DNA from 3 places in the Erwinia wuhanensis genome. Region 1 is predicted to be linked to each of the others. Evidence: predicted binding sites of a transcription regulator. Region 1 holds the regulator's gene; each other region holds the start of a gene.
The links. The regulator CRP, encoded in region 1, controls carbon source genes, mostly activating them, when cyclic AMP is high. The targets are predictions, from matches to a motif close to ATGTGANNNNNNTCACAT.

Region 1 (10,518 bases):
TATCGCCGATAGCCTTATCGACCGGCTGGCCCAGCTGTTCAACCTGCTGCTGCGCCGTCAGGTAAGTGTTGCCTTTTACCAGCCCCGGCACCTGCTGTGTCGGCACGCCGCTCAGACGCGACAGCTTGTTGAGGTGATTGTCATCTTTCAGCCACTGCTCAGGGCTGTCCAGGTAGGCTTTTTGCGCCTCCAGCGCGCTACGGGCGAAAGCGGTGACCACTTCAGGATGCTGCTGCGCGAAATCTTTACGCACAACCCAGACGTCCAGCGTTGGCGCGCCCCACTTGCCGACCTGCGCGGAGTCGGTCAGTACCTTTCCTTCCTTCTCCAGCTCGTTCACCGCCGGCGCCCAGACGTAGGCGCCGTCAATGTCGCCACGTTGCCAGGCAGCGATAATCGCGGGCGGCTGAAGATTGACGATTTGCACCTGGCCCGGCTTGATGCCCCAGTGCTTAAGCGCGGCCAGCAGGCTGTAGTGAGTGGTGGAGATAAAAGGCACGGCGATACGTTTGCCGATCAAATCTTTGGGATCCTTGATGCTTTTCTTCACCACCAGCGCTTCGGAACTGCCGAGCTGCGACGCCAGCAGAAACACCTCAATCGGCACCTGCTGGCTGGCCGCTACGGCAAGCGGGCTGGAGCCGATATTGCCGATTTGCACATCGCCCGAAGCCAGCGCTCTGACCACGCTGGAGCCGCTGTCAAACTTGCGCCAGTCCACTTTTGCGCCGCTGGCTTTGGCAAAAGCGTCATCGGCCTGGGCCACTTTGGCCGGTTCTGCCGAGGTCTGATACGCCACGGTAACGTCCAAAGCCTGTGCGCTCAGCGCCGAAAAAGAAAGGCTGAAGGCCAGCAGTGAAAGAGTAAATTTATGCGCCATGCTTTGCTCCGGTCGTTATTGTTATAAAAGTGAACAACGCCTTTGTAACCGAGAGCACTTGCCGCGATAAAGTAATAAAAAATTATCGGTTATAACGATAAGTCCTTAGAAGAAAAACAGGATTTTAATGCCGGAGAGTGGGATTGCCTTTAAGACGTCAGAGGCTGGCAGCAGCGTAAGTAGCGGGTTCAAAAACCCGCCGTAACGGCGCCCGCTGCTTACGAATTGAGAATGGGGAAAGCACTTTGCCTGAAGCGACGTTCGCCAGGCACTCTGCTTAGCGCCAGATAAGCAGCACGCAGGCCGCTGTCAGCACGCCCATCGCCATATTGAACAGCGTCCAGGCGCGACGGCTGCGCAGCAGGCGGCCAATCAGCGTGCCAAAGCCAAGCCAGATCAGGCCGGAAACCAGGTTGACCAGCGCCATCGCAAAGCTGATAGCCATTACCGATCCCCGATAAGCCTCACCGCCCAGGCTGAAGCTGGCGACCGCGCCCAGCGCCATCAGCCAGGCTTTGGGATTGATCAGCTGTAGCAGGCCGCCCTGCCAGAACGGCATTGGCGCTGTGGGGAGAGTGCCGGTATCCAGCCGCTCATATTTCGCCGTGGCGATTTTCCACGCCAGCCACAGCAGATAGACGCTCCCGGCGATTTTCAACACCAGATGCAAAGCAGGATAAAGCAGGATCAGGCCGCCAATACCGAACGCGACCAGCAGCAGCATGACCTGCATCCCGATCATGATGCCGATCAGCAGCCACAGCGAACGCAGAAAACCAAAGTTGGCGCCCGAGGCGGTGAGTAACATATTATTAGGGCCTGGCGTGATCGCAGCGACCCACAAAAAACCCAGCATCGACAAAAACAGTTTCAGTTCCATATGAAACGGGCGCTCCTCACCCCACTTAACAACAAACTTATCGAAGCTAACAGTACGACAAGGATCCGGGAAGCCTTTTGAAGATGAATTTTGACGGGTCGCTGGAAAATACTTTTCGTCCACTGGCGGGCATGAGCAACGCGCATTTGCAAACCATCCTGCCGCGCCTGGTCCGTCGCCGTATCGCTTTGCAGCCGCACTGGCAGCGCCTGCCGCTGCCGGACAGTGATTTTGTCGATCTTGCCTGGAGCGAAGATCCGGCGCAGGCGAGCCACAAGCCGCGCGTGGTGCTTTTTCATGGCCTTGAGGGCAGCTTTCACAGCCCTTACGCGCACGGGCTTTTGCAGGCCTGTCGACAGCGCGGCTGGCTGGGCGTGGTGATGCATTTTCGCGGCTGCGGCGGCGAACCGAACCGTCTCGAGCGCATTTATCATTCGGGCGAAACCGAAGACGCCAGCTATTTTTTACGCTGGCTACGGGAAACCTGGGGAACGGTGGCGACCGCTGCCGTGGGCTTTTCGCTTGGCGGTAATATGCTGGGCTGCCTGATGGGCCAACAGGGCGACAGCTGTTTGCTGGATGCCGGCGTTATCGTTTCCGCGCCGCTGATGCTGGAACCCTGCAGCCAGCGGCTGGAGCAGGGATTCTCGCGTGTCTATCAGCGCTACCTGCTAAACTTGCTGAAGCAGAACGCCACCCGCAAACTGCACGCCTGGCCCGGCACGCTGCCTGTCGATCTGACGCAGCTTAAGGCGCTTAAGAGACTCAGGGAGTTTGACGACGCCATTACTGCCAGAGCGCACGGTTTTGTGGACGCGACGGATTACTATCGCCGCTGTAGCGCGCTGCCGCTGCTTTCCGGCGTGCGTAAACCTCTGCTGATTATTCATGCTAAAGACGATCCCTTTATGACCGACGAGGTCATTCCTGCAACCGAGAGGCTGCCCGATTGCGTAACGTATCAGCTGACGCAGCACGGCGGACATGTGGGATTCGTGGGGGGAACGCTGCGCAGGCCGCAAATGTGGCTGGAGCAGCGTATACCGCAATGGCTTTCAACCTGGCTGGACAACGATGATTATTCCCTGGAAAGAACTGGACCCGGACACGCTCGCTAACCTGATTGAAGCCTTCGTGCTGCGGGAAGGCACCGACTATGGCGAGCAGGAGCGCTCGCTGGAGCAAAAAGTCAATGACGTTCGTCGTCAGCTGACAAACGGCGAGGCGGTGCTGGTCTGGTCAGAGCTGCACGAGACGGTCAATATCATGCCTAAAGGCCAGATCCGTTAACGCCTCCCGCTGAGGGGGCAAAAGCCTATCGGCGACGCCGTGTTCTTCTTACCGCTTGGCTAGTCGGAAGACGGCGATCTCGTTTTCCTGACGGCTAAACCGCTGTTCGCGCTTGGCTTTATTGCATAACCTCTGCCGCGCGCTCACCCCTGGGCAGAAGATGACAGGCTATAGCAAAACGTGATAACAATGGCGGAATAACGTTCACAGGAAACTCGTTTATGTCCGCCATACATCCAGTGATTGCCGTGACCGGTTCCAGCGGCGCGGGCACCACCACCACCAGCCTGGCCTTCCGCAAAATTTTTCAGCAGCTGAACCTGCACGCGGCGGAAGTGGAAGGCGACAGCTTCCATCGCTATACCCGTCCCGAAATGGATATGGCAATCCGCAAAGCGCGCGATATGGGCCGCCATATCAGCTATTTCGGCCCGGAGGCCAACGATTTTTCGCTGCTGGAGCAAACCTTCGCGGAATATGGCCGCAGCGGCAGCGGCCAGTCCAGAAAATATCTGCACACCTATGACGAAGCGGTGCCCTGGAACCAGGTGCCCGGCACTTTTACGCCGTGGCAGCCGCTGCCGGAACCCACCGACGTGCTGTTTTACGAAGGGCTGCACGGCGGCGTGGTGACGCCGCAGAACAATGTCTCGCAGCATGTAGATCTGCTGGTGGGCGTGGTGCCTATCGTCAACCTGGAGTGGATCCAAAAAATGATCCGCGATACCAGCGAACGCGGTCATTCACGCGAGGCGGTGATGGATTCCGTGGTGCGCTCAATGGACGATTATATTAACTTCATTACGCCACAATTTTCCCGCACCCATATTAACTTCCAGCGTGTCCCTACCGTGGATACGTCCAACCCTTTTGCCGCGCGCGGCATTCCTTCGCTTGACGAGAGCTTTGTGGTTATCCATTTCCAGGCGCTGGAACAGATTGACTTCCCCTATCTGCTGGCGATGCTGCAAGGCTCTTTTATCTCCCATATCAACACGCTGGTGGTGCCGGGCGGCAAAATGGGCCTGGCAATGGAGCTGATTATGGGGCCGCTGGTCAAGCGCCTGATGGAAGGCAAAGCTATCAAGTAACGCCCATCTCATGGCTATGGGTAAGGGTCACGCCCTTACCCAGCATCAGCGCGACCGGGCAATATTTCCCGACCGCAAGGCTGACCGCGCGCGCCAGCGCCTTATCCGTCAGCCCGCTGCCGCTGACAATAAAATGCAGGTTGATGCGGGTAAACAGACGCGGCGGTTTCTCGCGCCGGGTTGACGTCAGCTTCACCTCGCAGTTCTCTACCGTGAAACGCCCTTTTTGCAGAATGGCAACCACTTCCGCCGCGCTACAGCCGCCTGCCGCCATCAGCAGCATTTCCATCGGGCTGGGCGCTTTATCGCCCGCGTTGCCGTCCATCACGATCTGATGGCCCGATGAGGATCCTCCCAAAAAGGTCAGCCCTTCCACCCATTTGACGCTCGCTTGCATAACAAACTCCTCTAATTCATTTAGTTAAGCCGCGGTCGGCTTAAGGCAACTAAAACAGCAGCGCGGCAGATTTCCCGCTATGCTGAAGCGAGACAACAGAAGACACCCATGCAAAGCTGTGCTACAAACAAGGCTGTATTTCGTCAGTACTCTACAGACCAGACGAAACGGGACGACATAACGAGCCCGGCACTCAACAGAGAGCCGAATAACTTTCCTGCATGGGAAGCGCTTGACTATTTCAACGCCTGTCAGGGAACTCTGCCCCTGTATTTAGGCACGATAACAACAGAGGATAACAGCGAATGGTTCTCGGCAAACCGCAAACAGACCCGACACTTGAATGGTTCCTGTCACATTGCCATATTCATAAGTATCCATCCAAAAGCACGCTGATCCACCAGGGTGAGAAAGCAGAAACCCTTTACTACATCGTCAAAGGCGCGGTAGCGGTGCTCATCAAGGATGAAGAAGGTAAAGAGATGATCCTGTCTTACCTTAACCAGGGCGATTTTATCGGCGAGCTTGGCCTGTTTGAAGAAGGCCAGGAGCGCAGCGCATGGGTGCGGGCAAAAACGGCCTGTGAAGTGGCGGAAATCTCCTATAAGAAGTTTCGCCAGCTGATCCAGGTCAACCCGGATATCCTGATGCGTCTCTCTTCACAGATGGCGCGCCGCCTGCAGGTTACCTCCGAGAAAGTGGGCAATTTAGCTTTCCTCGATGTGACAGGTCGCATCGCGCAAACGCTATTGAATCTGGCCAAACAGCCGGACGCTATGACCCACCCGGATGGGATGCAGATCAAAATTACCCGCCAGGAGATTGGCCAGATCGTCGGCTGCTCGCGCGAAACCGTCGGCCGTATTCTGAAGATGCTGGAAGATCAGAATCTGATCTCCGCACACGGTAAAACCATCGTGGTCTACGGTACACGCTAAACCGCTCTGATTGCATGGCGCAATGCCTTCGTTGCGCCTTTTCAGCGGGTACAAAGCAATGTGGCGCCGACTCATCTACCATCCCGAAGTTAACTACGCCCTGCGGCAGACGCTGGTGCTTTGCCTGCCCGTCGCCGTCGGCTGGCTGCTGGGCAATTTGCAAAACGGCCTGCTGTTCTCGCTGGTGCCGGCCTGCTGCAATATCGCCGGTCTGGATACGCCCCATAAACGCTTCTTTAAACGTCTGCTGATCGGCGGCGGCCTTTTCGCCTTCAGCAGCTTTCTGGTGCAGTATCTTGGCGACTATGCCGTTCCCCTGCCCATTATCCTGTTTTCCATGGCCATGCTGCTGGGCGTGACCGGCGAAATCAGCCCGCTGCATGGCAGACTGCTGCCCGGCGCGCTGATTGCCGGCATCTTTACCCTGAGCCTGGCCGGTCGGATGCCCATCTGGCAGCCGCCGTCGCTTTATATCCTGGGCACGGTCTGGTACGGCCTCTTTAACTGGTTCTGGTTCTGGCTGTGGAAAGAGCAGCCGATGCGGGAAACGCTCAGCCTGCTTTATCGCGAGCTGGCCGGCTACTGCGAGGCCAAATACAGCCTGCTGACGCAGCTTGCCGACCCGGAAAAAACGCTGCCGCCGCTGCTGGCTCGCCAGCAAAAAGCGGTCGACCTTATCAATACCTGCTATCAGCAAATGCACATGCTGGCCGCCAGCAACGATAATCACCATAAGCGGTTGACCCGCGCTTTTCAGGTTGCGCTGGATTTGCAGGAGCATATCGCCGTCAGCCTGCATCAGCCGGAAGAGGTGCAAAAACTGGTGGAGCAGAGCCATGCCGAGGCGGTGATCCGCTGGAACGCGCAGACCATTGCGGCCAGGCTGCGCGAGCTGGCGGACGATATTCTCTATCACCGTCTGCCGACACGTTTCAGCATGGATAAACAGCTGCAGGCGCTGGAAAAAATTGCCCGCCAGCATCCCGCCAACCCGGTCGGCAACTTTTGCGCCTGGCATTTCAGCCGTATCGCCCGCGTGCTGCGTACCCAGCGTCCGCTTTACCAGCGCGATCTGATGGCGGATCGTCAGAAACGACTGCCGCTGCTATCTGCCATCAGAAGCTATCTGTCGCTGAAATCCGCCGCGCTGCGCACCGCCGCCAGGTTTGCGGTTATGCTCGCTTTCGCCAGCACCCTGGCGCTCTCCTTTAATCTGCCCAAGCCTTACTGGCTGCTGATGACGGTGATGTTTGTCAGCCAGAACGGCTACAGCGCGACCAGGGTACGCATTCAGCACCGTGCGCTGGGCACGCTGGGCGGGCTGGTGGTGGCCGCGCTGACGCTACGCTTTCAGGTGCCGGAATCGGCTGTGCTGCTGGTGATGCTGACGCTGACGCTGGCGGGCTATCTGGTGATCCGCAAATATTACGGCCTGGCGACGATCGGCTTTACCGTGACGGCGGTATATTCGCTTCAGCTGCTGTCGCTGAACGGCGCCGACTTTCTGCTGCCGCGCCTGCTGGATACGCTGATGGGCTGCCTGATCGCCTTTGCCGGGATGATCTGGCTGTGGCCGCAGTGGCAAAGCGGCCTGCTGCGGCAGAATGCGCACGACGCGCTGGAAACCTATCAGGAAGCGCTCCAGAAACTGCTGGGGGACGAAGAGAGTCCGCAGAAGCTTGCCTGGCAGCGTATGCGCGTTAACCAGGCGCACAACGCGCTGTTTAACTCGCTGAACCAGGCGATGCAGGAGCCGGGTTTCGACGCCCGCTACCTGGCCGATATGAAGCTTTGGGTTACGCACAGTCAGTTTATCGTTGAGCATATCAACGCCATGACCATTTTAGCGCGTGAACATACCATGCTGACGCCGCAGCTGGCCGAGCGCTATCTACAGGCGTGCGAAATTGCGCTACAGCGCTGCCAGCAGCGGCTGGAGTATGACGGGCCGAGTTCCACAAATAACGTGCTGGAGACGGATACGCCCTTTCAGCAGGGCGCGACCACGGTGATGGAAAGGCACATAAAGCGGATCCTGGAACATCTTGGCGTGATGCACACTATTTCTTCGTTGGCCTGGAGCAGCCGACCTCATCATGGCCGCTGGCTGTCGCGCCATTTACGGAAATCAGCCTGATGATGCTGAGCAGAAGTTTTTCGGCGCGTGTAAGCGGCCTGGTGCAGACGACGCGCCTGTTTAGCCGGAAGCGCGAGGCTTCCGGCCTGACGAGTTAAGCCAGCAGTTTTTTCACGGCGGTGGCGAAGCGGTTCATGCCCTCTTCGATATCGGTCGGTTCAATGACCAGCGACGGCGCAAAACGGATCACGTCCGTCCCGGCATTGAGGATCATTACGCCTTCGGCGGCGGCGGCGTTCAGAATATCGCGCGCTTTACCGGCATGCTGCGGCTTCAGCGCCGCGCCAATCAGCAGGCCTTTGCCGCGAATGTCGCTGAACAGATCCAGCTGCGCGTCCAGCGCTTTCAGCGCGGCGACAAACTGCTCGCGGCGCGCCTCTACACCGTTCAGCACTTCTTGCGTATTGATGATATCCAGCGCCGCTTCCGCTACCGCGCAGGCCAGCGGGTTGCCGCCATAGGTGGTGCCGTGCACGCCGGGCGCCATCACCGAGGCGATCTCGTTGGTGGTCAGCATGGCGCTGACCGGAAAGCCGCCGCCCAGCGCTTTGGCGGTGGTCAGAATATCGGGCTGGACGCCGTAGTGTTCATACGCAAACAGCTTGCCGCTGCGGCCCATGCCGCTCTGTACCTCATCCAGCACCAGCAGCGCCTGATGCTGGTCGCACAGCTCGCGCAGCCCCTGCATAAACGCCTGAGTAGCCGGCATCACGCCGCCTTCGCCCTGGATAGGTTCCACCACGATGGCGCAGGTATGGTCGTCGATAACCGCTTTTACCGCGTTAAGATCGTTAAACGGCACGTGGACGATGTCCGCCGGTTTAGGGCCAAAGCCGTCGGAATATTTCGGCTGGCCGCCGACGGAAACGGTAAACAGCGTGCGGCCGTGGAAGGCGTTATGAAACGCGATAATTTTGCTTTTAAAAGGCGAATGGCGTTTAGTCGCGTAATAACGAGCCAGCTTAAAGGCCGCCTCGTTGGCTTCCGCGCCGGAGTTAGCGAAGAACACGCGTTCGGCGAAGGTGGCGGTAATCAGCTTGCTGGCCAGGCGCAGCGCGGGTTCGTTGGTGAAGACGTTGCTGGTGTGCCACAGGGTTTCACCCTGCGTTTTCAGCGCTTCCACCAGCGCCGGATGACAGTGGCCCAGCGCGGTAACGGCGATACCGCCGGAAAAGTCGACGTACTCTTTACCCTGCTGATCCCAGACGCGGCTGCCTTTCCCCTTAACCGGCACAAACTGCGCTGGTGCATAAACAGGCAAAATCACTTCATCAAACGTCGAGCGCGTTACCGCTAATTTATCCGCTGCCATTGCCAACCTCATCTTTTTACGTTACAGAGCCACTGAAATTATAATCACAAAATATGCATAAAAAATCACTTTAAGGCAATCAAATTTATTGCCTGAGGAAATTCTTCAGCAGCTGATGCCCCTGCTCGCTGAGGATACTTTCCGGATGAAACTGCACGCCTTCCAGCGGCAAATCACGATGCCGCACGCCCATGATCTCGTCCTTCTCGCCGTCGCGCAGCGACCAGGCCGTCACCTCAAAATCGGCGGGGAGCGAGGCAGCCTCGACGATTAGCGAATGATAGCGCGTTACCCGTAGCGGATGATTCAGGCCGTTAAAAACGCCGCTGTTATTATGCTCAATCAGCGAGGTTTTACCGTGCATTACCTCACGCGCCCGCACAATACGCGCGCCAAAAGCCTGCGCTATCGCCTGATGTCCCAGACAAACGCCAAGCACCGGGATTTTTCCGGCGAAGGCCCGGATAGCCTCCAGCGAGATGCCCGCCTCGTTGGGCGTGCACGGCCCCGGCGAAATCACCAGATGTTCAGGCTTTAGCTCGCTTATTTGCGCCAGCGTCAGCTCGTCGTTACGTCTGACGTGAACATCTGCGCCTGCTTCACAAAAATATTGATAAAGGTTCCAGGTAAAAGAGTCATAGTTATCGATCAGCAGCAGCATACAAGCTCCGGGAAAAAAGAAACGCCGCTATTCTACGCGTTTTCGTCCCGCTCGCTGATGACTTTGCCGAAAGCGGCTTCCAGCAGCGATAAGTCCCCCGCCAGGCTTGCCTTAACGGCCGCCTGCCAGCTTTCGCTGTCGATCAGGCTCCATTGAATGTCGCAACCGGCATGGATAATCAGCTGTTCGAAAAAAAGCCGCTGGGCGCGTCCGTTGCCGCGCAGAAAAGGATGCAGCACGGTCAGCTCGCAGTAGTACCAGGCGAGCCTTTCCGCCATGCGATCCAGCGGCAGATCGGCCAGACCGTTCTCTTCTTCCAGCGCCTGCATCAGCGCGTTGCCTTCTTTCTCGATGTATTCAAAGTGGCAGCAGGGCGTGTCGCCGATGGCGATATCGACTTCGCGCAGCTCGCCCGCCTCCTCCAGCACATCCTGAAAAAGCGCGCGGTGCATGGCGCGCAGATGAGGCAGACCCGGATTGCGCGTGCCCAGTTCGGGCAGGGAACCCGTTAATAAAAAGCTCGCCAGGAAGTTGGTCGGCAGACGCTGCTGCCAGAGCGTATTTTTTTGCTTGTCGGTGAGCTTTCTGGACATGAGTTCTCCTTGAAGGGGGTAATTGCTGCTAAAAGCTTAGCTGATTATCAGCAGCAATCCCCCGACCGGAGCGTTAAGGCAGGATTTTTGCGGAAAGGATCACGACAGGTTTAACCGGCACGTTCTGGTATGGCCCCATATTCTGGGTCGGCACCTGAGCAATTTTATCCACCACTTCCTGGCCTTTCACCACTTTGCCAAAGACGGCATAGCCAAAGTCACGCTGGCCGTGATCCAGGAAAGCGTTATCCGCTACGTTGAGAAAGAACTGGCTGGTAGCGCTGTCTTTATCGGCGGTGCGGGCCATGGAGATGGTGCCGCGCTTGTTCAGCAGGCCGT
Region 2 (10,518 bases), on a different contig from region 1:
CCCGCCGTTAATCTGAGCTGCAACGAATGCTGGCTGCGCGGCCAGCGCTTCGGCCGGATGGCGGCGGATCTGAGCCACACCCGCGATACCTTAAAGCTGCAAAACGGCCTGATCGATATCGGCAGCGCAAAACTGAAGGTGGCAGGCGAATGGGTCAACCAGCCGGGCGCGCAGCGCACGGCGCTGAAAGGCTCGCTCAGCGGCAAAAAAGTTGACGATGCCACCAACTGGTTCGGCATGAATTCGCCGCTGCGGGATGCGCCGTTTAACATCGATTACGATCTTCACTGGCAGGCCGCGCCGTGGCAGCCGTCGGTGGCGACGCTGAGCGGTGTGCTGAAATCGCACATGGGCGCCGGACAAATTGCCGATGTGAATACCGGCCGCGCCGGCCAGCTGCTGCGGCTGGTCAGTTTCGATGCGCTGCTGCGCAAGCTGCGCCTTGATTTCACCGACACTTTCAGTCAGGGCTTCTATTTTGATTCCATTAACGGCACTGCCTGGATTGAAAAGGGCGTGCTGCGTACCGATAACCTGCTGGTGGATGGCCTGGAAGCCGACATCGCCATGCAGGGCAAAATCGACCTGGTGAAACGGCAAATCGATATGGAAGCGGTAGTCGCGCCGGAAATTTCCGCGACCGTCGGCGTCGCCGCCGCGTTCGCCGTTAATCCGGTGGTCGGCGCAGCGGTCTTTGCCGCCAGCAAGGCGCTGGCGCCGCTGTGGAATAAGATCTCGGTGCTGCGCTACCATCTTTCCGGGCCGCTCGATAAGCCGCAAATTGACGAAGTGCTGCGCAAGCCGCGAGAAAAGAGCGCGAAGTGAATTTGACGTGACCGGGGAATTGCCTCAGGCTATAGAGATTACGACGCCAGCGGCGACTGGCTCCCAAACAGAGCGAGAATACATGAGTCTGAATCTGGTAAGTGAACAGTTACTAACTGCTAATAATATTAACCAACAGGATCTCTTTTCCCTTCTCGGTCAGCTCTCGGAACGCAAGCTGGACTACGCCGACCTCTATTTTCAGTCCGGCTACCACGAATCCTGGGTGCTGGAAGACAGGATTATCAAAGACGGCTCCTGGAACATCGATCAGGGCGTCGGCGTGCGCGCCATCAGCGGCGAAAAAACGGGCTTCGCCTACGCCGATCAGATCACGCTGAACGCTTTGACGCAAAGCGCCACGGCGGCGCGCAGTATTGTGCGCGAGCAGGGCAACGGCAAATCGCACACGCTGGGCGTGGTAATGAACCGCCCGCTTTACCCAACGGCCGATCCGCTGCAAAGCCTGACCCGTGAAGAGAAAATCGCGCTGCTGCATCGCGTGGATTCTGCGGCGCGTGCGGCGGACAAGCGTGTACAGGAAGTCAGCGCCAGCCTGAGCGGCGTTTACGAGATGGTGCTGGTGGCGGCCACCGACGGCACGCTGGCGGCCGACGTGCGTCCGCTGGTTCGCCTGTCGATAAGCGTGCAGGTTGAGGACAACGGCAAGCGCGAGCGCGGCTCCAGCGGCGGCGGCGGCCGTTTCGGCTACGAATTTTTCCTGGCCGACGAGTCTGGCGAAACCCGCGCGGAAGCCTGGGCGCGTGAAGCGGTGCGGATGGCGCTGGTCAACCTGAGCGCCGTCGCGGCGCCGGCGGGCAGCATTCCGGTGGTGCTGGGCGCGGGCTGGCCTGGCGTGCTGCTGCACGAAGCGGTTGGTCACGGTCTGGAAGGCGACTTCAACCGTCGCGGCACCTCGGTGTTCAGCGGCCAGATTGGCCAGAAAGTGGCGTCCGATCTCTGCACCGTGGTCGATGACGGCACCATCGAAGGCCTGCGCGGGTCGCTGGCGGTGGATGACGAAGGCGTGCCGGGCCAGTACAACGTGCTGATCGAAAACGGCGTGCTGAAAGGCTATATGCAGGACAAGCTAAACGCCCGCCTGATGGGCGTTAAGCCTACCGGCAACGGCCGCCGCGAATCCTATGCGCATCTGCCGATGCCGCGCATGACCAACACCTATATGCTGGCAGGCAAGTCGACGCCGGAAGATATCATCGCCAGCGTCGAGTATGGCCTCTATGCGCCAAACTTCGGCGGCGGTCAGGTGGATATCACCTCCGGGAAATTTGTTTTCTCGACCTCGGAAGCCTATCTGATTGAGAACGGCAAAGTGACCAAACCGGTGAAAGGCGCCACGCTGATCGGTTCCGGTATTGAGGCGATGCAGCAAATCTCGATGGTAGGCAACGACCTCGCGCTGGATAAAGGCGTGGGCGTTTGCGGCAAAGAAGGGCAAAGCCTGCCGGTCGGCGTTGGCCAGCCGACCCTGAAGCTGGATAAGCTGACCGTGGGCGGCACCGCCTGACGGATAGCGACCACGAAAAGGCGAGCCATAGCGGCTCGCCTTTTTTATTTCTGCCGATACTCCTGGTACACGTCCGCCACCTTATGGAAGTAATCCGTCAGATAATTGATACACACCTGTACCTTCAGCGGCAGCTTGTCCTTCTGCGTATAAACCGCATAAACCGGCCGGGGATCGGACTGATAGTGCGCAAACAGGATCTCGATTTTACCGGCGTTGATCTCGTCAATGATCCACATCAGCGGCACGTAGGCGATGCCCGTTCCGGCCACCAGCCAGCGGATAAGCGTTTGCGAATCGTTGGTGGCGAAGCGTCCCTGCGGCGAAAGGCGAATGGCGAGGCCTTCCGGCGACGTCAGCTCAAAATCGTTGTCGGGCCGCACGCTGTACTCCAGCCAGGAAAAGTTGCCGATATCCGAAGGCTTTTCCGGCGTACCGTGCTGCGCCAGATAGCTTTTGGCGGCGCAGACCACCATCGGCATTGAGCCAAGGCGGCGAGAGAACAGGCTGGAATCGCGCAGCGCGCCAACGCGGATCACCAGATCCAGTCCGTCGGCGATCAGGTCGGGCGCAGGGATGCCGGTAACCAGGTTCACCGTCAGGCCAGGATATTCTTTCAGCATCTCGGCGGTCATATTCGCCAGCACGTTCTGCGCCATGGTCGAAGAGCTGCCGATGCGCAGCGTGCCGATCGGCGTATTGTTGAAGGCGTACAGCTGCTCGTGCACCTGCTGCGCTTCCGACATCATCCTGCGGCAGCCCTGGAAATAGATTTTTCCGGCTTCGGTCAGGCCCAGGCTGCGCGTGCTGCGGTTCAGCAGCTTGACCTGTAGCTCATCCTCCAGCTTCGCCACGATCTGGCTGACGGCGGAAACGCTCATTTGCAGATGGTTGGCGGCAGCGGTAAAAGAGCCCAGCTCCACCACACGCGCAAACACGGACATGCCCTTCATTCTTTCCATTATTAACTCTGGCTTAAAAGTGATTTAGATCACATTTGGTAGAAAACAGATAGTCAGCCGCGTTACTATAGCATCGCCGGGTTACCATTCCGTAACTCAACTCGCCGAAATGCTGACGCCTGAATACGCTATTATTCATACAGCGCCGGTTTTTGATAAGACCGTCTGCGGTTAATCTGACATCATCATCCGTAGAGCAGCAGCCACCCTGTCCGGGGCGGCCGTTTTTTTGTGGCGGAGCGCCCGGTAAACCCGACAAGGATAAGAGATGAGCGTGCTTCCGGTTATTGTGATATTTGGGCTCTCCTTCCCGCCCATATTTTTTGAGATTATCGTGTCATTGATGCTGTTCTGGCTGGTGCGTCGTTTGCTTACGCCCACCGGGATCTATGACCTGGTCTGGCATCCTGCGTTATTTAATACAGCACTCTACTGCTGCCTGTTCTACCTGGTTTCCCGATTGTTTGTCTGAGGTCACAGTGAAAGCGTTAACAAGAAAAATTTCCCGGTTTGCCATCACCCTTATCCTGGTGGTCATTGCCGTTGTTGGTATTTTCCACGTCTGGGTTTACTACACAGAATCGCCGTGGACGCGCGACGCAAAATTCACGGCGGACGTGGTCGCTATCGCGCCAGACGTCAGCGGCCTGATCACCGACGTGCGCGTGCGGGATAACCAGCTGGTGAAAAAGGACCAGGTGCTGTTCGTGGTCGATCAGCCGCGCTATCAGCAGGCGCTGAACCAGGCGGAAGCGGACGTGGCCTATTACCAGGCATTGGTCAGTGAAAAACGCCGTGAGGCAGGCCGCCGCAATCAGCTCGGCGTCTCTGCTATGTCGCGTGAGGCTATCGAGCAGGCCAACAGCGATTACCAGACTACGGAACACCAGCTGGCGAAAGCCGTCGCCACGCGCGATACCGCGAAGCTGGATCTGGAGCGTACCGTGGTCAAAGCCCCGGCGGACGGCTGGATCACTAACCTGAACGTCTATCGCGGCGAATTTATCACGCGCGGCTCTACCGCCGTGGCGCTGGTGCAGCAGCACACCTTCTACGTGCTGGCCTATATGGAAGAAACCAAGCTGGAAGGCGTGCGTCCCGGCTATCGCGTGGAGATCACGCCGCTGGGCAGCAACCGCGTGCTGCAGGGCACCGTTGACAGCGTGGCCGCTGGCGTGACCAACAGCAGCAGCACCGTCGACAGCAAAGGCATGGCGACCATCGATTCCAACCTGGAGTGGGTGCGTCTGGCGCAGCGCGTGCCGGTACGTATTCATCTCGACCAGCAGCAGGGCAATCTTTATCCTGCCGGCACGACGGCAACCGTGATTGTGACGGGCGCTCAGGATCGTCAGCCGCAGGAGATGTCGCCAGCGATGAAGCTGATGCACCGCCTGCGTGAGTTCGGCTAAGCGCCATGTGGTATCAACTGCGGTTTCCGATCAAGCTGACCTTCGCCATTCTGCTGGCGTTGCTGATCGGCTTTCACTTTAATCTGGAAACGCCGCGCTGGGCGGTAATGACCGCCTGTATCGTCGCAGGCGGCACGGCCTTTGCCGCGGGCGGCGATCCTTTCTCCGGCGCGCTGCGCCATCGCGGGATGCTGCGTATTATCGGCACCTTTATCGGCTGCCTGGCCGCGCTGACGATTATGATCGCCACCATCCGCGCGCCGGTGGTGATGCTGCTGCTGTGCTGTCTGTGGGCCGGTTTCTGCGTCTGGCTTTCCTCCTTAATCAAAGTTGAAAACTCCTATGCGCTGGGCCTGGCGGGCTATACGGCGCTGATTATCGTGGTCAGCCTGGACGCTAACGGCTCGGTGCTGCTGGCGCCGCAGTTTGCCGTCGAGCGCTGTAGCGAAATCATTATCGGCATCGTCTGCGCCATTCTGGCCGACATGCTGTTTTCGCCGCGCTCCATCAAACAGGATATCGATCGCGCTATCGACGGGCTGCTGGTGGATCAGTACAAGCTGATGCAGCTTTGCGTGGCGCACGGCGACAAAGAAGAGGTCGACAAAGCCTGGACCGATCTGGTGCGTCGCACCACCGCGCTGAACGGAATGCGTACCCATCTGATGATGGAGTCAGGCCACTGGCAGCGAGCGGACAGGCGACTGCGCGCGTTAAATACGCTGTCGCTGACCTTGATTACCCAGGCCTGCGAAACTTTTCTGATCCAGAATACTCGTCAGGAATATGTGCCGCCGCAGTTTCACCTTTTCTTTGAAAAGCCGGTTGAGAACGTCGCCGATATCCATAAGCGCATGAAAATTATGCGCCGCGTGATCACCGCTAGCGGCAGCAAAAATACGCCGGTCACCGTCAGCAACTGGGTCGGCGCGGCTTCACGCTATTTGCTGCTGCTGAAAGGCATAAAAACCAACAGCAGCATCAGCGGCATGGAAGAAGAAGTGCTGGATGGCGAGCCGGTGGTAAAAATGCGCTCGGCGGAAACGCGCCACGCGCTGATCAACGGCGTGCGCACTTTTGTCGCCACGGCGGTCGGTTCGCTGTTCTGGCTGTGGAGCGGCTGGACATCGGGCAGCGGCGCAATGGTGATGCTCGCGGTGATCACCGCGCTGGCGATGAGGATGCCGAACCCGCTGATGATGGCGAAGGATTTTCTGTACGGCATGATGGTGGCGATCCCCTTAGGGGCGCTCTATTACATGGTGCTGATGCCCGCCACGCAGCAAAGTATGCTGCTGCTCTGCCTCTGCCTGGGCGTGATGGCCTTTATCGGCGGCATCCTTATTCAGCGCCGTCAGATCGGCACGCTGGGCGCGCTGGTCGGCACCATCAATATCCTGACGCTGGACAATCCCATGACCTTTAACGTCAGCGCCTTCCTGGATAACGCACTCGGTCAGGCGATCGGCTGTTTCCTGGCGCTGCTGGTCATTTTGCTTATTCGCGACACCTCAAAAGCGCGGACCGGACGCACGCTGCTGAACCGCTTTATGTATTCCGCCGTGGCGGCCATGACCACCAATCAGGCCCGCCGTCGCGAGAACCATCTGCCGGCGCTGTACCAGCAGCTGTTTATGTTGCTGAATCTTTTTCCAGGCGACATCAACAAGTTTCGTATCGCGCTGACGTTGATTATCGGACACCAGCGCCTGCGCGATGCCGATATCCCGGTTAACAGCGATCTTTCTGCTTTCCACAAGCAGCTGCGGCATACGGCGGATCGGGTTATTTCGGCAGGCAGCGACGCCAAACGACGCCACTACTTCGAGCGGCTGCTGGCGGAACTGGCTATCTATCAGGAAAAGCTGGTGCATTACGAGGCGCCGCTAAGCGTCACCGAGCCCGTGCAGCGCCTGGCGAGCATGTTGAAAAAATATCAGACCACGCTGCTGCAAATCTGATTAAGAGATCTCCGCTTCTTGCCCTTCTTGCGGCCTGTCATGCAGGCCGCCATCTATACTTATCCCAACGGTAATCCAATGGGAGAACAGTATGAGCAACTCGCTTCAGGACAACGACTTATTTCAGACCGGCTTTTTTATCGACGGTCAATGGCAGCAGGGCGGCGCAACCTTTGACGTACTGAACCCGGCCACCGGTGAAGTCATTACTCAGGTCGCGCGCGCCGGAAAAGACGAAACCGAACGGGCGATTGCCGCCGCCGCCAAAGCCTTTCCCGCCTGGCGGGCGAAAACCGCTAAAGAGCGTAGCGAAATCCTTTACCGCTGGTATCAGCTGATTATCGACAACAAAGCCTGGCTGGGCAAACTGATGACGGCGGAGCAGGGTAAGCCCGTAAAAGAAGCCGAGGGTGAAGTCGAGTACGCCGCCAGCTTTATTCAGTGGTTTGCCGAGCAGGCAAAGCGCGCTAACGGTGAAATCATTCCGCCGGCCAAAGCGGGATCGCGCATTCTGGCGACGCGCGAACCCATCGGCGTGGTCGCTGCTATTACGCCCTGGAATTTCCCGATGGCAATGCTGACGCGCAAGCTTGGCCCCGCGCTGGCCGCAGGCTGCACCGGCATTATCAAACCCGCTAATAACACGCCGCTGTCGGCTTTTGCTCTGGTGGCGCTGGCGAAAAAAGCGGGCGTGCCGGACGGCGTGCTGAACGCGGTGGCGGGCGATACCAAAGCCATCAGCGAAGCCATTATGGCCAGTTCGACGGTCAGGAAAATCTCTTTCACCGGTTCAACGGAAGTCGGCAAGCTGCTGATGCGTAACGCCGCTGAGACGATGAAAAAAGTGTCGATGGAGCTGGGCGGCAACGCGCCCTATATCGTCTTTGAGGATGCGGATATCGACGCCGCCGTTAAAGGTGCCATCGCCAACAAGTTCCGCAACGCGGGCCAGGTTTGCGTCAGCGTTAACCGCTTCTTTATTCACAACAGCGTTTACGACCGTTTTGTCAGCCAGCTGGCGGAAGAGGTAGGCAAGCTGAAGGTGGGTAACGGCATGGAAGAAGGGGTGATTGTCGGGCCGCTGATTGAGGCTTCTGCCGTAGATAAGGTGGAAGAGCATGTTAAAGACGCCAAAGCGAAAGGCGGCAAGATAGTCGTCGGCGGCGACCGGCACGCGCTCGGCGGCAATTTCTGGCAGCCGACGGTGATTGCCGAAGCCAATGAAAACATGAAGCTGGCCAAAGAGGAAACGTTTGGCCCGGTCGCCGCCTGTTTCCGCTTTGACAGCGAAGAAGAGGTAATCCGCCGCGCCAACGATACCGAATTTGGTCTGGCAGCCTATTTCTATACCCGTGATGTCCAGCGCATCTTCCGCGTAGCGGCGGCGCTGGAAAGCGGCATGATCGGCATCAATGAGTGCGCGGTATCCACCGAGCTGGCGCCTTTTGGCGGCGTGAAAGAGTCCGGGCTGGGACGGGAAGGATCGGTGCTGGGACTGGAAGAGTTTTTAGAGGTCAAAGCCCTGCATATCGGGGGACTGTAACTCACCGGGCGGCCACGCGTCGCCCGACCGTTTTCCTGTGGAGCGGCAGTATGAGAACAGAAATTTTTGATTTTAATGAAATCGTGGATCAGGCGCATTTCTTCCGACAGTTCAGCGATCGTTTTTCACTGGGCGATCGGCTTATTACCGATTTGGACAGCCTGTGGGAAGTGGTGAGCGACAGATCGCTGCCGTTACCGCTGGAGATCGAATTTGTGCATCTTGGCACAGGCCAGAGACGGCGCTACGGCGCGTTGATCCTGCTGTTTGACGAAGCGGAGGAAGAGCTGGAAGGGCAGCTACGATTTAACGTGCGCTGAAACGAAAAAAGGCCCCGGCGAACGGGGCCAAAAGGTTCGTCATATAACCGTCAGGGTAACGGTGACGAGGAATTACTTATACAGCTCGGCGGTGACGTGCCAGGTGTTGTCGTTGCGCGCTTCGATAACGCGATAGGCGCTGGCGCCTTGTTCATCCGCTTTCTGCGACAGCTGCTGACGAATATCCATCGGTGCGCCCGCCACGCCGCCTAATGAAATGGTGCCGGCGGATTGTAGATGCTGCGATTGCTCTGCGTTAACCAGCTGTGCAGCTGAAGCGCCGAAGGAAAGTACGGAGAGCAGGCTTAATACGGCTAAAGTTGTTTTCATGATTTTCTTCCTCATTGTCCTCAACAACCCGCGTCTGAAACCTGTCAGGTCGTCGATATAGCGGCAGGCTTTACGCCTGCCCGTCGCCCATCTTATTTATAAAGTTCTGCGGTCGCGTGATAGTTGCCGTTGTTGTAGGCCTCAATCACCCGATACGATTTCGCGCCCTGTTCGTCGGCTTTCTGTGAAAGCTGCTGACGGATGGTGGTTGGCGCGCCGTCGATGCCGCTAACGCTGATGGTACCCATAGACTGCAGATTTTCGTTGGCAACCTGCTGATCGGTTACCAGGTTGGCAGCGCTGGCGCCGAAAGAGAGAACGGAAGCCAGGCTTAGTGCGGCGATAGTAAATTTCGTGTTCATAACAGATGCTCCAGAAGTAGGGCGATAACCGAAAGGGCTAAAAAACTTTTATTATTCTTGGGGTTATCGTCAGAGTTAGGTTGATTATTTGTACAGCTCAGCCGTAGCGTGATAGTTGCCGTTTAAATAGGCCTCGACCACACGGTAGGCTTTAGCGCCCTGAGCGTCGGCTTTCTGGCTCAGCTGGGCATTGATATCCATAGGGGATGCGCTGACGCCGCTCACGCTAACGGTGCCGATCGATTGCATGTTTTGCGCCTGATCCGCGTTAACAGATTCAGCTGCAAAAGCACCAAAAGAGAGCAGAGAGAGCAGAGAGAGCAGGCTGGCGGCAGCCACGGTAGTTTTTACGTTCATGAAAATTTTCCTCGTCATTATTTTTATCGTGTTGTTAGTGTGATTCACATCACGAAAAGGATTATAGATCTGATAACGTAAAATATTAATAGCAGGCTAATAATGTTTTGTTGCGATATTTAAGCCGTTAACCACTTTTTAATAACGTTCAGTTATAAAAAACGCTTATAAGTTGCTCTGGCTGCGTTAAATATGCGTAAAAACATTGAGATAGATCAATTTAACTATTTGTGCGCTTCTTTGTGGCAGATCACACTGCGAGACGGGAGTCCATAAAGTTTAACGGCGATGTCAGCGCAATAAGCCAGTGGATTATGCTGTTTTTAACGGAGTGGAGAGAGAAAAGACAACGCGCCAACGGTCGCCGGCGCGCGGGGAAAACGATAAAGAACTGCATAAAAACCGGCGGCTTATAGTTCCTGATCGAATAATTTCAGGACGGAATCACGCAGGTGTCTGATGGTAACGTGGCGGGCTGGGGTAATGAAAATCGTGTCGTCACCGGCGATGGTGCCGAGGATGCCTTCGGGCTTGCCCAGCGAGTCCAGCATGCGGGCAATCAGCTGCGCCGCGCCAGGGCTGGTATGGATCACAATCAGCGCGTCATTATAATCGATATCAAGCACCAGATTCTTGAGCGGGCTGCTGGTGGTCGGCACGCCCAGCTCGGCAGGCAGACAGTAAACCATTTCCATTTTGGCGTTGCGCGTGCGCACGGCGCCAAAGCGGGTCAGCATCCGCGAAACCTTGGACTGGTTGATATTATCAAAGCCCTGTTCCTGGAGCGCAGTGACGATCTCGCCCTGCGAGCTAAATTTTTCTTCTTTTAATAAGGCCTTAAACGCCTTAATCAGATCTTCTTGTTTTGCTGGATTACGCATAGTTTTTCGCTAAAGGTCGCAAGAGAATTCCCGGCTG
Region 3 (10,518 bases), on a different contig from region 1:
TGTATTTAAAGGGATTGAACTCCGGCAGGATGCTCAGCCAGGCCGAACGGGCAAACGCGGGCAGCAGAGAAGGCAATCCGGCCAGGCCCGCGTAGCGCGCATAGCTGCTGACGCCAATCATCGGCGAAATCAAAATTAGCCGGTTCGGCACGGGCAGCGAGGGATCCTCCAGCGCGTCCAGCGTATATTTCATCGCCAGCGCGCCGCCGTTGGAAAAGCCCATTATTTGCAGCGGCGCGCCCGCCGGAATGCGCCGATGGGCTTCCCGCACCGCCAGCCTGGTGGCCGCCAGCCAGTCTTCCCATTCGGTTTGGGTCAGCGCCGCCGGGACGGTGCCGTGACCCGGTAGCCGGATGGCGACCACCACATAACCATGCTGCTGATAATCTGCGGCGAAATGTCGCAGGCTATAGGGCGAATCCGTCAGCCCGTGCAAAAGCACCACCGCGCCGCGAGGCTTTCCCTGCGGCAATAGCTGATAAGAACGGTTCCAGTCCGTGGCGAAACGCGCCGGATAAACCGGGCTTTTCTCCGCATAACGGTTATAGCTATCCGCGCTGTCTTCCGACGGTCTGACGTCGATTTTCATCCGGGCAAAGATCTGCTGCTCATTGCGCAAATAGGCGGACCAGTCGCTGCGGTCCATCTGACGGTCGCTCATTTCGGCAGGCAGCCAGGTATGCCACGGCTCCAGGGCTGGCCCGCGCTCGGTAACGGCAACACGCAGCGCCAGCAGCAGGAAGGCCAGCAGGACAACCAGTAACACCAGGCGTCTTATCCAGAATCGTGTGCGTTGTAGCATGGCTGTTCCCGTTGGCAAATTTGCGCAGGAAGTATAGAGGAAATCAGGACGATAGCGTTGATCGTCATCATTCGCGCTGGTGTGCCGTACCCACCAAGTGACCCATTAAATCGCACTCGTTGAGTCAGGGTTTAGATTAACTCAGCGGTTAGTTACGGTTATAAATTAGTTTAATCTATTGATTATAAATGAAAAATAATTGTTTACGCTGAAAAATTCGCTCGCCGCCGTCTGGGTTTACTTCCCCGGTAAGCGGGATTATAGTGGCGGCGATTTCCTTAACGGAGCCAATAATTGGACAGTCATCCTTTACGTTTTAACTCATAAGGCAGGCTACGCCGTTTGCTTGCCGATAACCGGTGGGCACTGTTTTTCTCTCTCCTGAGCATTACGTCCCCGTCATAACTTTTTTCTCCCGCGCAGCCGCCGGGCAAGGATTAACGATGAAAGAACCTCCGACCAGCGACGGGCGATGGCAAACAGGCAGAGTTAAGCGTACACGCTTCCCGTAACGTCCTCTTTTCCTCTTCCCCGCCTCGCCCAATCCTGACCCCAAAAATCAAATCCTCATGCGCAGGGTCGCTTCTCTGCGCCTGAATAAAAATAAAGGATTAGGCACATGAAAAAATCCCGCTCCCGCGATCTGGCTATCGCACAAGAAATAAAACTGAGCCTGGACAGCACGCTGGCTCGTCTGCACACCCAACGCAATGGTTTGACCGCCGCTGATGCCAGCGAGCGCCTGTTGGAATATGGCAAAAATGAGGTCGCCACGGCTCAGGCGCCGCACGCGCTGATCCAGCTGATCCAGGCCTTTAATAACCCCTTTATCTGGATCCTGATCGTGCTGGCCGCCATCAGCTTTTTCACGGATTACCTGCTGCCGCTGCGGCAGGGCGAAGAGACCGATCTTACCGGCATTATCATCATGCTGACCATGGTGGCGCTCAGCGGCCTGCTGCGTTTCTGGCAGGAGTACCGCACCAATAAAGCGGCGGAAGCGCTGAAATCGCTGGTACGCACGACGGCAACCGCTATTCGCCGCAGTAGCGAAAACGCCGCGCCGGTCAGAATGGAAGTTGCGCTACAGGACGTGGTGCCCGGCGACGTGATCTTTCTGTCGGCTGGCGACATGGTGCCGGCAGATGTGCGCCTGCTGACCGCTAAAGATTTGTTTATCAGCCAGGCTTCGCTAAGCGGCGAAGCGGTGCCGGTAGAAAAACATGCCGCGTCAGATCGGTGCCAGCCAGATGACGATCTGCTGAACAGGCCCGATATCTGCCTGATGGGCACCAGCGTCGCCAGCGGTACGGCTACCGCCGTCGTAGTCACGACAGGCAACCGTACCTGGTTTGGCTCGCTGGCAAAATCCGTGACCGGCAGCCGGCCACAAACCGCTTTCGATCGCGGCGTAAACAGCGTCAGCTGGCTGCTGGTGCGCTTTATGCTGGCGATGGTGCCCGTGGTGTTGTTTATCAACGGCTTTACCAAAGGCGACTGGGCAGACGCCACGCTGTTCGCGCTGGCCGTGGCGGTTGGCCTGACGCCGGAGATGCTGCCGATGATTGTCAGCTCTAATCTGGCGAAAGGCGCCATTGCCCTGTCGCGGCGCAAAGTGGTGGTGAAGCGGCTTAACGCTATTCAGAATTTTAGCGCGATGGACGTGCTGTGTACTGATAAAACCGGCACGCTGACCCAGGATCGCATTATCCTGGCGCAGCATCTTGACGCGCACGGGCACAGCAGCGATCGGGTTTTGCAGCTGGCCTGGCTGAACAGCCGCCATCAGACCGGCGTAAAAAACCTGATGGACAGGGCGATCCTGAGCTTCAGCCAGGGAAAATGGGTGGTTAGCGGGCTGCATCGCTATCGCAAAATCGACGAGCTGCCGTTTGATTTTGAACGCCGCCGTTTGTCCATTGTGGTGGCGGACGAACACGATCGGCAGAAACTGATCTGCAAGGGCGCGGCGGGCGAAATGCTGTCTGTCGCCACGCACTGGCAGGACGGACGCGAACGGCGTCCGCTGGATGAGGCCGCGCGTCAGCAGTGGAGCCAACAGGCGGCGCGCTGGAATCAGCAGGGTTTTCGCGTACTGCTTATCGGCGAGCGCGATCTGAGCGATATGCCGCTAACGCTGCCGCTGCACAAGGATGATGAGCGGGATTTGACGCTTTGCGGCCTGCTGACCTTCCTTGATCCGCCCAAAGAGAGCGCCAGAGAAGCGATTGCCGCCCTGCACGAGCACGGCGTAACGGTAAAAGTGCTGACCGGCGATAACGCCATTATCACCAGTAAGATTTGCCGCGATGTCGGGCTGGAGCCAGGAGAGCCGCTGTGTGGCAGCGAAATCGAGCGGCTGGATGACCGCGAACTGGCGACGCTGGCGGACTCACGCACCATTTTTTGCCGCCTGACGCCGCTGCAAAAATCCCGCGTGCTGAATATGCTGCAACAAAACGGCCATACGGTCGGCTTCCTGGGCGACGGCATCAACGATGCGCCAGCGTTACGGGAGGCGGATGTCGGGATTTCCGTCGACAGCGCTACGGATATTGCGAAAGAGTCTGCCGATATTATTCTGCTGGAAAAAAACCTGATGGTGCTGGAGCAGGGTGTTATCAAAGGCCGCGAGACTTTCGGCAACATTATTAAGTACCTGAATATGACCGCCAGCTCCAACTTCGGCAACGTTTTTTCCGTGCTGATCGCCAGCGCATTCCTGCCTTTTTTGCCCATGCTGGCTATCCAATTGCTGATCCAGAACCTGATGTATGACCTTTCCCAGCTGGCGCTGCCCTGGGACAAAATGGATAAGGCGTTCCTGCGCAAGCCGCGTAAGTGGGACGCAAGGAATATCGGCCGCTTTATGCTGTGGATGGGCCCGACGTCTTCGCTGTTTGACGTCACCACCTTTCTGCTGATGTGGAACGTTTTTGCCGCCAACAGCGTGGAGCATCAGGCGCTGTTCCAGTCAGGCTGGTTTGTCGAAGGTCTGCTGTCGCAAACGCTGGTGGTGCATATGCTGCGCACGCAGAAGATCCCTTTTATCCAGAGCCGCGCGGCGCTGCCGGTGATGCTGATGACGGGGCTGGTGATGGCGCTGGGGATCGCCATCCCCTTTTCACCGCTGGGCGAAGCGGTTGGGCTGACGCCGCTGCCCTGGACTTACTTCCCGTGGCTGGTGGCGACGCTGCTGGGTTATTGCCTGGTGACGCAGGGAATGAAGCGCCTTTATATCCGCCGTTTCGGCCAGTGGTTCTGAGGAGGAAAGATGAAATATAACAACGCCATCACTGCTATCGTGCTGTTCTTTGTTGCGTTAGTTATCCTGTCCAGCGGCCTGCTGATGATCTTCGGCCACTGAAAAGGAGCAGGTATAGAGCCGGGCGCGGTTGGCAGAAGCTGTAAACGAAGCCCGCCGCGCCGTCGTTAACCTGATCCGGAACCCGCGTGGAGGGCCGGCAAAAGTTTGTTTATACCTTGATAAACCGCAGATAAATAAAGCGAATCACATAGTATTCCAGCGCGCCTAATAGTAAAAACCACAGGCAGAACACCAGCGTATAGAGCTGGCCGACATCGCTGAGATGAAACAGCGTGGTCAGGCGGCGCGTCAGCTCCACGCCAAACCAGGGCGCGGGCAGCAGCAGCGCGGAGAGAAAGCCCAGCATCAGCGTGCTCATCGGCATTAAAAAGGTCAGAAAAGGATTGTTCATAGCGGTTCCGTCTCGGTCAGTGACGGCCATTTTCCGGTAAACGGCTGGCGGGTTCAACCTTGCACGCGCAGGGAATTTTTTCGGCGCTTTTTGGCGATTTTTATCGCGCGTAATTCCCCACCGGCTGAAAGGTCGCTCATCATAACCCGGTAATTCCTTTAGTGTTTTTGCGCCTCTTTTTTGCGTGAAATTAGCATTCGTTAAAAAGTATAGCCAAGGCTATACTTAAACAACTGATTTTATTGTCTTTTTATACGCGCAATCGCGTGGTAGGATGCACGCACATTAAGCCTGAGGGGCTTGTTTCTTCAACAAGAACCGTTCTTTTGATGTCTGGGCGAGAAGATAACCGCCAGACCGGTATAACCACAATGAACCTATATGCAACCCTTATTCTGGCCTTCGGCATGTCGATGGATGCTTTTGCCGCCGCGATTGGCAAAGGCGCAAGCCTGCAGCGTCCGGGTCTGAGAGAAGCGCTGCGCATCGGCCTGATTTTCGGCGCGATTGAAGCGCTGACGCCACTGATTGGTTGGGGCGTAGGCATTGCAGCCAGCCGCTACGTAATGGCATGGGATCACTGGGTCGCTTTTACGCTGCTGCTGGTGCTTGGCGGCCGCATGATTCTGGAAGGTTTCCGTAAAAAGGATGAAGAGTGCGAAGCGCCCCAGCGTCACGGATTCTGGCTGCTGGCGATGACCGCCGTTGCGACCAGTCTGGATGCCATGGCCGTCGGCGTCGGCCTGGCTTTCCTGCAGGTGAATATTGTGACGACCGCGCTGGCGATTGGCGCTTCGACGCTGGTAATGGCTTCGGCGGGCATCCTGTTAGGCCGTTTTCTTGGCCCGGTGATGGGCAAGTGGGCGGAGATTTTCGGCGGCGTGGTGCTGATTGGCATTGGCACCAGTATCCTGGTTGAGCACCTGGGCATCCTGTAAAGGTGCAGACAAAAGACCGGGTTTACCCGTCTCGTTTAGCTTTTGTTTAGGTTCGCTTTCGCATAATCTTGCGAATTATGTGATCTGCTTCAAATTTATTTGCCTGGAAAGTGCGCTTCTTGTATACTTTTTTTGCGTTCTATCAATAAAAGTTGAATTTCAGGTGCAAAAAATGAAAAAAGTTATCAATTACGTGTTCCGTAGCTATGTTGAAACATTTAAACACGTACCGCCAGGCGCTATGTATTAATGGCTCCGGCCCGAAACCCTCGATAGCCGCGGTCAGGGAAAGACCGATGGTTATCACCTGTTACCCCGCTAAAATTTTCTTCGCTTATCCCGTTTTCGACTCGCTAAAACCTTCTTCGCTTATCCCGTTTTTGACTCGCTAAAAGCTTCTTCACTTATCCCGCTTTCGACTCGCTAAACCCGTCTTCGCTTATCCCACGTTTCAATCGTTTTCAGCTCGCTAACACGCTCTTCGCTTTTCAATCGCTTCCGGTCTGCTGATGACAATGACCGCTTTGGCTTGCTACGCCTGCGTTCTCTGCCGCCCGCCGGTTTTGATGACGCCACGCAGTCAAAAAGAAGCCGCCGCTGCTGACTGCGTCACAGCCAGCAGGGCGAAAGGCCATTAATCCTGGCTCTGGTACTCGTCCAGCGTAGCGCTCTGACAGGCTTCCATATTCTGGCTGGCCTGCTTCTTCTGGTCTTCGCTCAGATTCATCCAGGCAGCAACCACGGTTCGGGCTTCGTCTTCGTCAAAGTCCGGTTTTTCCTGCGCGGAAGGCGACTGGCCGCGCATGTGCAGCGCTTTCAGCTTGGTGATATAGCCATCCGCCGAGTCGGCTGCTTTATCCTGCGTCACCAGCGTACAAAGGTTAGCGATATAGCCCTGGGCCGGATCGTCTGAGTCTGCAGCCTGCGCTGCGCCAGTTACCGCCAGAGCGGCAAGCAGCAGCATTATTTTTTTCATATTTGCTCCTTAACAAGGATTTACGTTCGGCCGGTTCGGCATGGCCCGTTAAGGATAGCGCTTCCGTAGCGGGCCGGCACCGTACGCCTGAAGAGTAAATACTTTAATTCAGAGCCAGGCTCTGTACCAGTCGATCTGCTGCGCGATGAGGTGATCGAAGCGCGGGCCGCTGTAGCGAGCGTAACGTTTTGCCTCCGCTTCTACATGCAGCTTTTTCTCTGCCGCCGCCACGATATCAAACAGCGCAATGCCCTGCGGCGGCGGATTGACGCGATCGTCGCCCGCTATCACCAGTCCCGGGCAGGAAAGCTGGCTGGTAGTGCAGCGTCTTCTACATGGTCAGAAAGGCGATTTTAGTAACCATCACCGGGAACGGTGTTTTATGGCGCCTGAATAGTTTTAGCGGGAGGAATAAGAAGGAGGTGCAAAAGTCTCCACGATCTCAACCGTGGAGACGGCAATCTTAACCTTCGGGCATGGCGGAGGAGTGATGGCTTGAAATAAGCCATTTCTGTCCGTCCCAGGCATAGGTAAAGGTATAACGCGCGGCGGCTTTAGAACCATCGCCAAAGGTAAAGGTATAGGTGCCGGTATCGATAGCTTTATTACAGCCGATGCGAACGGTGCGGCTGTCGATATGGCCAACCGGCTTCTTCGCCAGGAATTTTTTAAAATAATCAACGCGCTCTTCGTCCGTCAGGCGAGCTTTGTTCGACAGCGTTGGCAGCAGAACGGCATCTGACAGATAGTTCTGCGAAACGGTGTTGGCATCGCCTGTTTTTAGCGAATCGTTCCAGCGATCGAACATAGAGGCAACTTCCTGCTCGGTCATTTTAACGCAGGAAGTACTTTCCTGAGCAAAAGCCGCCGAGCTGGTAAGCACGCCGGCAATCATCAAACCAATTAATCCAGCCTTCATTAATTATCTCCGTAGTATCTGTGTTTTTAATAAAGCTAAAATACCAGAAGCTAATAAACGCATATTAAACGTTCGCAGCGATGGAAAAAGGCTATGCCAGAGGGTTGATATAGATCACGTCAATAAGCATTCTTTATTGTAAGCACTGCGTTAATTATTTATTTATTTATTATTAACGGCATTAATAAAGATGAATAACATGATTTATATTATCCGGGTGTTTTTTTAATAAGATGAGATAAAGGCAGGGTTTTTATAGCGAAAATGCGCCGTGTGGATAAGCAGAGCATTGCAAACGACAGGAGCCGGGCGGGTAAAAAAAGATGGTCAGCCGAAGCCGACCACCAACGTTTTTATTTCTGTAATAGCTGCTTAACCCAGGCAATGATTTCTGCATCTTTGCCCTGTTCAAACAGGCATTTCTGGAAGCGTTCGCCGCCGACGGCGGTTTTCACCAGTTCCGGGTCAATTGCGCGCAGCGTATCCAGATAGTTATCTTTGATTACCGCGCTTTTTACCTGATTGAGGATACCGGCGTTGCGTACCTGCGGCTCTTTACGCTCGACGGGATAGCCTTCGCCCCGGCGGCCGGCAAAGGCCTTTTCAAACATATAGCGCACGTTCAGCTCGGCGCCCCAGCCAAAGCCTTTGGCAAAGGCCAGCGACAGCGCGTTGCCGTTATTGATTTGCGCAAACAGAAACGCATCCGCCGGATCGAGGCAGTAGCCGCAAACCACGCCAGGATGGATATTTAACGACATCAGCGCGCCCTGACCGGTGCCGCAGCCGGTGACCACGAAATCTACCGCCTTTGCGTTCAGCAGAATGCTGGCCATAATGCCTAAGTGGATATAGGTCAGATGATGATCGTTCTCGTCGCTCATGCCGACGTTAAACACCGCGTCTTTATTCTGCGCCGCTACGGCCTGTAACTGCTCCAGCACCACGGCGTTTTTCGCCGCCTGGCTGTTTTCCATCATCAGTGCAATATTCATCTTTGTTCTCCAGTATTCAGTCATTGAGAGGCCGATGGCGCATCAGCGCGCCAGCCAGCCGCCATCTACCGCAAGGGTATAGCCGTTGATGTAGTCAGCGGCTTTTGATGCCAGAAAAATCACCGGACCCATTAAATCCTGCGGCGTACCCCAGCGGCCTGCCGGGATACGCGCCAGAATTTCCGCACTGCGCTCTTCATCGCTGCGTAGCTGCTCCGTGTTGTTAGTGACCATATAACCCGGCGCCAGCGCGTTAACGTTGATGCCGTATTTCGCCCACTCGTTGGCCAGCTGACGCGTCAGCCCCATCACCGCGCTTTTCGACGCGGTATAGGAAGGCACGCGCACGCCACCCTGGAAAGAGAGCATCGAGGCAATATTGATAATCTTGCCGCCGCTCCCTTGCTTAATGAACTGACGGGCGGCCAGCTGCGATAAAAAGAACAGCGTCTTGATATTGACGTTCATCACGTCATCCCAATCCTGTTCGCTGAAGTTCAGCGCGTCTTCGCGGCGGATCAAACCCGCGTTGTTGACCAGGATATCGATATGCCCCATCTCTTCTACCGCACGTTCCAACAGTGATGACAGCCGATCCTGACGGCCGAGATCGGCTTGCAAGCTGAGAAAGCGTCTTCCCGTTGCGCCGACTTCCGCCGCGGTATCGGCGGGATCGCGGCGATTAATCGCCACGATGTCACAGCCCGCCTGTGCCAGAGCCACTGCCATACTTTTCCCTAAGCCGGTATTACAACCGGTGACCACAGCCACCTTTCTCTGTAGAGAAAAATCGTCAAGAATCATGCAGTTTCCTTATTTATAGATAGACGTGCAGGTATTCCACCAGACACAGGATCGCCATCGCCTGGCCATAAGGCATGGAGGTCAGCGGTATCTGGCGGTAGAAATCGAGGTCTTTACCCATGCCGGTGCCAAAGGAAACCTGTGTCAGCTCTCCGTCCTTATTGATGCGGGAGATCAATCCTTTAATCGCCTTTTCCGCCACCGCTATATAGCGAGGATCGGCACAGCGGCGACGCGCGGCTTTTAACATGCCGAAGGCGAAGCCAGCCGTTGCGGAGGCTTCAAGATAGGAGTTGGGATCGTCCAGCAGCGTATGCCACAGGCCGCTTTCGTCCTGACATTTTTCCAGCGCCTCCAGCTGGCGGGAAAGCACCTGTTGCAGATAGCGCCGGGTCGCATCACCTTCCGGCAGCTCAAGCAGCTCAACGAATTCCGGAATAACGATGGTCAGCCAGCTGTTGCCGCGCGCCCAGCGAGCGTTAGCAAAATTATGGTGACCATCGAACGTCCAGCCGTGGAACCACAGCCCGGTTTCCTTATCCATCAGATGCTGGATATGCAACATAAACTGATACTTGGCTTCTTCGATATAGTCCGCGCGGTTCAGCAGCTTGCCGATTTTTGCCAGCGGCAGCACGGTCATCATCAGCGTGTCATCCCACAGCTGCTGATGGTTCTCTTCCGCCAGCGTGATGTGCTGCAAACCCCTCATATCGGTACGCGGCATATCATGCATAATCCAGTCTGCCCAGCTTTCCAGGTAGGGCAGCCAGCGTGGATCGCGGGTTTCCTCATAGCGGTATGCCAGCGTCAGAAACGGGCAAACCGTGTTCACGTTACGGGTGGTGGAACCTTCAGCAAAACGGTCGTTGAACCAGTTATCAATGATGGCTCGCAGCCGATCGTCCCCGGTTTGGCGGTAATACTGATGAATGCCGTACAGGCCGATGCCGTGCGTCCATTCCCATCCTGCCCAGCCTTTGGTGTCAATCACCCGGCCATCGTCAAGCCTCAGTAAAAACTCGCCGGTTTCGTCGGTAATATTCACCAAATTGTCCACCAGTTTGTTGATCAGCTGATGCAGCTCCTGGCTGGAGATAAACCTTTCCGGCTGGCGCAGGAGTGGGCTGTGTTTTACTGGGTATACGACCATAATTGCTCTGTCCTCGTGGATCTTAAGTTGACTATGAATGCGTTAAATTGTCGCCGGGCGCCGCTTTTGTGGTCTGAGCGGGCAGAGTGCCGGCCGCTGGCTTGTGCCGATTCAGGTAACCAATGTTGTTATTGCCCCACAGCGATTCGTAAGGCATTCCGGCCAGCATCTCGACGGTAGCGCGAGCCTGCGGCGTGATGCTGTCAGGGACG

Region 2: the regulator CRP is predicted to act here: its motif matches at 3,333-3,350, upstream of aaeR (HTH-type transcriptional activator AaeR).
Region 3: the regulator CRP is predicted to act here: its motif matches at 5,537-5,554, upstream of azuC (stress response protein AzuC).

What each region holds. Positions count from the first base shown of each region.
Region 1 is NZ_JAUJUH010000009.1:46,589-57,106, forward strand. Features, by position in the region: gene tauA (taurine ABC transporter substrate-binding protein) at 1-880, opposite strand, end outside; gene QZH36_RS19135 (LysE family translocator) at 1,158-1,760, opposite strand; gene QZH36_RS19140 (hydrolase) at 1,844-2,878, shown strand; gene QZH36_RS19145 (YheU family protein) at 2,835-3,050, shown strand; gene QZH36_RS19150 (phosphoribulokinase) at 3,272-4,141, shown strand; gene QZH36_RS19155 (OsmC family protein) at 4,134-4,538, opposite strand; gene crp (cAMP-activated global transcriptional regulator CRP) at 4,844-5,476, shown strand; gene QZH36_RS19165 (YccS/YhfK family putative transporter) at 5,535-7,613, shown strand; gene argD (bifunctional acetylornithine/succinyldiaminopimelate transaminase) at 7,708-8,925, opposite strand; gene QZH36_RS19175 (aminodeoxychorismate synthase component II) at 9,011-9,586, opposite strand; gene QZH36_RS19180 (putative adenosine monophosphate-protein transferase Fic) at 9,619-10,179, opposite strand; gene ppiA (peptidylprolyl isomerase A) at 10,253-10,518, opposite strand, start outside.
Region 2 is NZ_JAUJUH010000003.1:27,144-37,661, forward strand. Features, by position in the region: gene yhdP (AsmA2 domain-containing protein YhdP) at 1-825, shown strand, start outside; gene tldD (metalloprotease TldD) at 908-2,353, shown strand; gene aaeR (HTH-type transcriptional activator AaeR) at 2,398-3,315, opposite strand; gene aaeX (p-hydroxybenzoic acid efflux pump operon protein AaeX) at 3,584-3,787, shown strand; gene aaeA (p-hydroxybenzoic acid efflux pump subunit AaeA) at 3,795-4,727, shown strand; gene aaeB (p-hydroxybenzoic acid efflux pump subunit AaeB) at 4,733-6,688, shown strand; gene QZH36_RS07925 (NAD-dependent succinate-semialdehyde dehydrogenase) at 6,780-8,231, shown strand; gene QZH36_RS07930 (barstar family protein) at 8,282-8,551, shown strand; gene yhcN (peroxide/acid stress response protein YhcN) at 8,624-8,881, opposite strand; gene yhcN (peroxide/acid stress response protein YhcN) at 8,974-9,243, opposite strand; gene yhcN (peroxide/acid stress response protein YhcN) at 9,328-9,600, opposite strand; gene argR (transcriptional regulator ArgR) at 10,011-10,481, opposite strand.
Region 3 is NZ_JAUJUH010000006.1:233,714-244,231, forward strand. Features, by position in the region: gene QZH36_RS15755 (alpha/beta hydrolase) at 1-802, opposite strand, end outside; gene mgtA (magnesium-translocating P-type ATPase) at 1,422-4,067, shown strand; gene QZH36_RS15765 (DUF1158 family protein) at 4,279-4,521, opposite strand; gene mntP (manganese efflux pump MntP) at 4,893-5,459, shown strand; gene azuC (stress response protein AzuC) at 5,632-5,709, shown strand; gene QZH36_RS15775 (hypothetical protein) at 6,094-6,435, opposite strand; gene QZH36_RS15780 (hypothetical protein) at 6,544-6,726, opposite strand; gene QZH36_RS15785 (SgcJ/EcaC family oxidoreductase) at 6,899-7,354, opposite strand; gene QZH36_RS15790 (RpiB/LacA/LacB family sugar-phosphate isomerase) at 7,708-8,349, opposite strand; gene kduD (2-dehydro-3-deoxy-D-gluconate 5-dehydrogenase KduD) at 8,392-9,153, opposite strand; gene bglB (beta-galactosidase BglB) at 9,167-10,306, opposite strand; gene QZH36_RS15805 (MFS transporter) at 10,338-10,518, opposite strand, start outside.